Linked DNA regions of Niabella beijingensis. The protein of the gene in region 2 interacts with the protein of the main gene of each other region in a pairwise test. Links are inferred from orthologs where the notes say so. Each region holds a gene or a part of one and is shown on either strand. Other genes may lie near its edges.

Evidence for each region.
Region 1: the proteins of gyrA (region 2) and gyrB interact in binary tests that used the Escherichia coli proteins (3 or more experiments, as listed by UniProt). The link is inferred for Niabella beijingensis from one-to-one orthologs.

The regions. Positions count from the first base shown.
Region 1 is NZ_JAIQDI010000001.1:3,570,252-3,573,754, reverse strand. Bases 146-3,036 are described here. They hold gyrB (DNA topoisomerase (ATP-hydrolyzing) subunit B), read right to left. Parts: upstream 2,636-3,036; coding sequence 656-2,635; downstream 146-655. Other genes in these bases: K7B07_RS15025 (hypothetical protein), read left to right, coding at 2,832-3,036; K7B07_RS15035 (LIC11966 family surface protein), read left to right, coding at 146-576. In the rest of the region: K7B07_RS15040 (tetratricopeptide repeat protein), read left to right, coding at 1-46; more of K7B07_RS15035, read left to right, coding at 91-145; more of K7B07_RS15025, read left to right, coding at 3,037-3,284; K7B07_RS15020 (SRPBCC family protein), read right to left, coding at 3,301-3,503. UniProt on the Escherichia coli protein: DNA gyrase negatively supercoils closed circular double-stranded DNA in an ATP-dependent manner to maintain chromosomes in an underwound state.
Region 2 is NZ_JAIQDI010000002.1:883,443-887,200, forward strand. Bases 287-3,432 are described here. They hold gyrA (DNA gyrase subunit A), read left to right. Parts: upstream 287-607; coding sequence 608-3,232; downstream 3,233-3,432. Other genes in these bases: metK (methionine adenosyltransferase), read left to right, coding at 287-344; K7B07_RS19790 (hypothetical protein), read left to right, coding at 3,339-3,432. Outside these bases: more of metK, read left to right, coding at 1-286; more of K7B07_RS19790, read left to right, coding at 3,433-3,758. UniProt on the Escherichia coli protein: A type II topoisomerase that negatively supercoils closed circular double-stranded (ds) DNA in an ATP-dependent manner to maintain chromosomes in an underwound state.

The DNA of each region.
Region 1 (3,503 bases), on a different replicon or contig from region 2:
CATTACGCGTTACATTAAAGAATTTTTAAGCCCTCAAAAAAAATAAGTCATTCCATATAAAGCGGTTATCTTTATCGAAATTTTTAAACTATGAGAAAAATATGCTTCGCCTTTTTAAGTGTTATCGTGCTGGCTTCCTGCGGAGGCGGCCAGAAACAGGCTGTTGAATACAACAATGGTCTGGTGATGATCCAAAGAGAACTGGCTATGAAAATAAACCAGACAGAACAGCAGGTGGCCACTTCCACCGACAGCAGCAGCGCCGTTGCTGCATTGACGGATGCCGTAAACTATCTTGGCACAGAGCAAAAGAAGCTGGATGACCTTAAATTCAGCGGAGATGATTTTGGCATGAAGGCAGCACTTTCAAAAGCCTTTGCCTTTATGAAAAAGACCTACTCGGATGATTACAGAAAGATCCTTTCCCTGCGGTTCAGCCAGGATCCGGCAGCAGCCCAAAAAATAGCGGAAGCAGCAAAGACCATTCAGCAGGAAGGTGTGGGTCTCGACAAAAAATTCCTCGAGGCACAGCAGCAATTTGCGAAAAAACACAACATCATGTTATTGCAGAAATAACAGGAGCTGTTTGATTTAAATACAGTATAAAAAAGGGGCGGAAAATTCCGCCCCTTTTTTTATTTCGTTCCTGCGAACATCAGATATCCAGCTTCGCATATTTGGCGTTGCTTTCAATAAATTCCCGCCGTGGTGCTACTTCATCCCCCATCAGCATACTGAACACACGATCGGCCTCTGCGGCGCTTTCAATGGTCACCTGCTTTAAGGTCCTGCGGTCCGGATCCATCGTGGTTTCCCACAACTGTTCTGCATTCATCTCTCCCAGACCTTTATAACGCTGGATGTTTACCGAATCTTCTTTCCCGGCTCCGATTTTTTCCACCAGTGCCTTACGCTGTTCCTCGTTATAGGCATAGGCCGATTCCCTGCCCTTTTTTACCAAGTAAAGCGGAGGCTGTGCCAGGTATACATAACCCTGCTCTACCAGCTCTTTCATATACCGGTAAACGAAGGTGAGGATCAGGGTGGCGATGTGACTGCCGTCGACATCGGCATCCGTCATAATGATCAGCTTGTGATACCGGAGTTTTGCAAGATTCAGCGCTTTCGGGTCTTCAGGGGTCCCCACTGTTACCCCCAGCGCTGTATAGATATTACGGATCTCTTCATTCTCGTAGATCTTATGCTCCATCGCTTTTTCCACGTTCAGGATCTTACCCCTTAATGGCAGGATGGCCTGAAAGCTCCTGTCACGCCCCTGTTTGGCGGTACCACCTGCGGAGTCTCCCTCCACCAGGTACAGCTCACAACGCTCCGGGTCCCGGTCGGAACAATCCGCCAGCTTACCCGGCAGTCCGCCGCCGCTCAGCACCGTCTTACGCTGCACCAGATCCCGTGCCTTACGCGCGGCAATACGGGCCTGTGCGGCCAGGATCACTTTATTGATGATGTTCTTTGCATCCTTGGGGTTCTCTTCCAGATAGGTTTGCAATACGCGCGCTACGGTGGTTTGTACCACCCCGCTCACCTCACTGTTACCCAGCTTGGTCTTTGTCTGTCCCTCAAATTGCGGTTCGGGCACTTTAACCGAGATGATGGCACTGAGTCCTTCCCGGAAATCATCCCCATCGATGGTTACTTTGGCCTTTTCAAAAAGCCCTTCCTTATCACCGTAGGTCTTAAAGATACGGGTAAGCGCCTGCCGGAACCCGGTGACGTGCGTACCACCTTCGATCGTATTGATATTGTTTACGTAGGAGAAGATATGCTCACTAAAGGAATCATTATAGGTAAGCGCCACTTCCACGGCCACATGCGTGTTTTCATCATGCCCTTCCACATATAACACTTTCGGGATCAGCGGTGTCCTTCCACCATTTTTGTCCAGCATTTCCACAAACTCGGTGATTCCTCCCTCGCTGTAGAAAATCTTTGAAATGTCATTGCCCGCTTCGTCCTTTTCCCTTTTATCGGTCAGGGTGATACTGATCTTTTTATTCAGGAACGACAGCTCACGCAAACGGCCTTCAAGGATATCACGCTTGTATTCGATCGAGGTAAAAATCGTGGCATCCGGCCAGAAATGCTGGATGGTACCGTGTTTGTCGGTAGTACCGATCTCCCGTACCGGATAATCGGGCACCCCAATGTGGTATTCCTGTTCAAATATTTTTCCTTCACGATGCACTACGGAATGCATCCGGGTACTCAGTGCGTTCACACAACTTACCCCCACACCGTGCAGACCGCCGGATACCTTATAAGTATTTTTATCAAACTTACCCCCGGCATGCAGTATGGTCATAGCAACCTGCAACGCACTTACTCCCTGTTTTTGATTGATACCTGTGGGGATACCCCGCCCGTCATCTTCCACGGAAATGGAGTTGTCTTCATGAATGGTTACAATAATGTTTTTGCAATACCCTGCCAGGGCTTCATCAATCGAGTTATCCACCACTTCATAAACCAGATGGTGCAGCCCTTTTACACCAATATCGCCGATATACATGGCAGGACGTTTCCGTACCGCTTCCAGCCCCTCTAAAACCTGTATGCTGTCCGCGCCATAGGCGGGAGAGGGAACCGCTTCAACATCCTTTATTTCTTCGCTCATATAGTACTAAAATTTTTAATATCTGTTCTTTGTATAGTCTACAAATTTACGAAAAAATGGCCGTTTTAACCGCGTCAAACAAGCGAATGTTAATAGAATGTGGGCTGTATTATAAGATCGGGGGCCGCCTGATTAAAATATGATGGTAATTGTTGCATTTCAGGGGCAAAACTCGTTTTATTGAAAAAATACCATCATGAAATCTGCATTTATTTTTACCCTGCTGCTGCTGAGTCTCTCCTGTTCCAAGTCCTCTGTAGATAAAACCTCCGACGCCTTTGAATTTGGTACTTTTTACAGTATGTGTATTGGTAATGAGTGTCATACCACATATAGCATCCGCGGAAACAAGCTTTACAGAACAACGGTAAATGTCAGCTCCAAGAATAAGGTTACCGTTAAATTGAGCGACAGCAAGTACCAGACCGCCCTGGTGCTTAAAACCGGTTTTCCGGATGCCATGCTGGCAAAGCCGAATACCACATATGGCTGTCCCGACTGTGCCGATGGCGGCGGCACTTTTGTAAGGATCATAAAAAACAGCGATACCCTGTACTGGAATTATGATAATACCATCCAGAATGACCGGGATCCGGCATTTGCTTATTTCCGGTCTATCTGGCCGGTGATGGCAGAGCTGAAAAAATAATTGTGCTGTTTAGGATCTAGCTGGCCTCTGTATACTGTTTGAAGTTATCCAGGATCGCCTGCCATCCTGCCTGTTGCATTTCCACCGGATTGGTGGTCTCTGCATCGAATGTTTCGGTAACAGCGGTACTGTTGCCCTTGCCGGAAAAGAGAACTTCTACCTTGCGGCCGTCGCCCATGGTATAGGCGATCCGTTCATTGACTTTCACCTCATCATATA
Region 2 (3,758 bases):
AGGTACTGGTTCAGGTTTCCTATGCTATCGGTGTGGCCCAGCCCACCAGCATCAATGTGAATACCTATGGCACAGCAAAAGTGGATCTTACCGATGGTCAGATCAGCCAGGCCGTGGAAAAGCTTTTTGACATGCGGCCTTATTTTATCGAGCAGCGCTTAAAGCTGAGAAATCCCATCTACAGCGAAACAGCCGCCTACGGGCATATGGGAAGAGAGAACCAGGTGGTGGAAAAAGTTTTTGTTGCCCCGGACGGGAAGAAAGTGACCAAAAAAGTGGAGCTTTTTACCTGGGAAAAACTGGACTATGTACCCAAAGTAAAAAAAGCCTTTGGCCTGAAATAAAGCAGGAACAATGCATTAAAAAAGCTGTCTGTATACCAGGCAGCTTTTTTAATGCCTGCCCTTCCGGAACACCCTGTTTTTCACCTGCAGATCATTGAACATTTGAGGTGTTGCGCATCCGTTTTTTTATACACGTATCAACCCGGAAAATAGTGGAAAACTCTCCTAAAAAACAGGGGTCAGGAGTCGTAAATACGGAGGGGAAAAGTTAAATTTGCATATAGTGCATTTTGCATTATTCAGAATGATTTAGAATCTATTAGATGGAAGAAAATTTAGACCCGCAAGCGACACAGGACAGCAACCGCATTATCCCCGTAAATATCGAAGAGCAAATGAAAACGGCCTATATCGATTATTCGATGTCGGTGATCGTGGGCCGTGCCTTACCGGATGTAAGAGATGGTTTGAAGCCGGTACACCGGCGCATCCTGTACGCAATGAATGAGCTGAACCTGAGATCCAACCGGCCTCACAGAAAATCGGCATTGGTGGTGGGGGAAGTACTGGGTAAGTACCACCCGCATGGTGACAGTTCCGTGTATGATGCAATGGTGCGTATGGCACAGGAATGGAGCATGCGCTATACAATGGTAAACGGACAGGGTAACTTTGGTACACAGGATGGTGATGGTCCGGCGGCGATGCGTTATACCGAGGTAAAACTGGAAAGCATTGCCGAGCACATGCTGGATGATATTGAAAAGGAAACGGTCGACTTTCAGCCCAACTATGATGACTCCAGGGAGGAGCCTGTTGTGCTGCCTACGCGGATCCCGCAATTGCTGGTAAACGGCTCCAGCGGTATTGCCGTTGGGATGGCCACTAACGTGATGCCGCACAATCTTTCCGAGGTGATTGATGGCTGTATTGCTTATATCGAAAACAGGGAAATTACCATTGATGAACTGATGCAGCATGTAAAGGCTCCGGATTTTCCGACCGGCGGCATCATCTATGGCATGGAAGGGATTAAAGCAGGGATGCATACCGGCCGGGGAAGGGTGGTACTGCGGGGAAAAGTACGTGTAGATACCAAGCCCAGCGGCCGTGAACAACTGGTGATCTCAGAAGTTCCGTATCAGGTAAACCGTGATGCGCTTACCAGTCGCATTGGTGACCTGGTGAACAATAAGATCATCGACGGTATTGCTCATGTGAACAATGAATCCAATAAAAAAGAAGGGACCCGGATCGTTGTTGATCTGAAGCGGGATGCGATCGCCAATGTGGTGATCAACCAACTGTATAAAAATACCGACCTGCAAACTTCCTACGGTATCAATAACGTAGCTATTGCGCACGGCCGGCCAAAGATCCTGAACCTGAAAGACCTGATCAGTGAGTTTGTGGCCTTCCGTCATGAAGTGGTGGTACGGCGTACCAAATTTGAGCTGAAGGAGGCCGAAAAACGGGCACATATCTTACAGGGGTACCTGATCGCGCTGGACCACCTGGATGAAGTGATCCGCCTGATCCGGAATTCACCCACACCGGAAGTGGCCAAGGACAACCTGATCAACGCGGGTTGGGGTATCGACGAGATCCAGGCCAAGGCCATACTGGAACTGCGTTTGCAGCGGCTTACAGGAATGGAACGGGAGAAGATCAAAGAGGAATACGATGAGCTGATGAAGCTGATCACACATCTGAAGGATATACTCGCAAACGAACCGCTCCGTTACAGTATTATCACTACCGAACTGCTTGAAATAAAAGAAAAGTATGGGGATGCCCGTAAAACGGAGATCACCTATCTGAACGACGAGGTGTCTATAAAAGACCTTATAAAGGAAGAAGATGTGGTTATCACGATCTCGCATCTGGGATATATCAAACGGACTCCTGTAGATGAGTTCCGGGCACAGCGCCGGGGCGGAAGAGGCGTAATGGGCGGAAAGACCCGGGATGAGGACTTTATCGAGCACCTGTTTGTAGCATCCACGCATCATACCCTGCTGTTCTTTACGGAGAAGGGAAGGTGCTACTGGCTGAATGTATATGAGATCCCCGAAGGAGAAAAAACAGGGAAAGGGCGTGCGATCCAGAACCTGATGCAGTTGCCTCCGGATGACAAGATCCGGGCGATCATAGATGTAAAGGACCTCAAGAACGAGGAATTTATAAATGCGCATAATATTGTTCTGTGTACACAGAAAGGGATCATTAAGAAAACGGCGCTTGAAGATTTCAGCCGTCCGCGCCAGACCGGTGTAAATGCCATTACCATCAATGAAGGAGATCGCCTGCTGGAGGCCCGTCTCACCAACGGAAAGTCGGAGATCATGATGGCTGTAAAAAGCGGTCGTGCCATCCGTTTTTCGGAAGAGAAAGTGCGTGCTACCGGGCGGGGTGCTATCGGTGTGGCCGGTATTGAAGTAGATGATGAAAACGACGAAGTGGTGGGAATGATCTGCCTGGAGGCGGAAAACCCCAAATCGGTACTGGTAGTAAGCGAAAACGGTTATGGAAAACGTACCAAGGTGGATGAATACCGCTTTACCAATCGCGGCGGCAAGGGGGTTAAAACCATTAATGTAACAGAGAAGACAGGATCGCTGGTAGGCTTGCTGGATGTGGATGAGACACAGGATCTGCTGATCACCTGTAAAAGCGGTATTACCATCCGGATGCGGGTACGCGATATCAGCGAGCTGGGAAGGGCTACCCAGGGGGTTAAACTGATCCGTCTGGAGGAAGACGACCAGATCGCGGCCATCAGTCAGGTGGATGAGCAGGAAATTACGGAAGGAAATGACGAGGAGGGAGACCCTGCTGCTGAAGCGAACGGTGAGCAGATCGCGGAAAAAGATGTAACTTCAGGGGACGATTTGCCTGCACCACCGGAGGAAGAAAAAAATAATGGGGAAGCGCCATCAGAAAATTAATGGTGCCGCGTTATCATTTCGGAACGAAAATTGCCGTGTTTATTGTTTACAAAGAACGGTAGCATTTTTAACCATTCAGAACCTCAAAAAAAACTTAAAAAAGAATATGATGAAGAAAATTACGCTTTTTGCTTCTATTGTACTGTTGGGAACAGCAGCACATGCCCAAAAATACGAAGCGATCAAGACCTCATTGGCGATTGGTAAAATAGCGGATGCCCAGAAAGCTTTTGACAAAGAGTCGACCAATGAAAAGTTTTATACCAAGCCGGAAGGGTATCTTATACAATCCACACTTCTGGCTAACAATGCAGTAGATACTTCAAAAGTTGCGGAAGCCGAAAAGAACCGGGATGAGGGGTTCGCCGCCTTCAATAAGTTTAAAGAGCAGGACCCGACCATGAAGTTGCTGGAAGACCCCGTATACAAAAACACGCCCTTCCAGCTGTATGCTGCGTACTTTAACAGCGGGGTGGCAGATATCAATGCCAAGAATTATGAAGCAGCCTATGCAAAATTTAAGAAT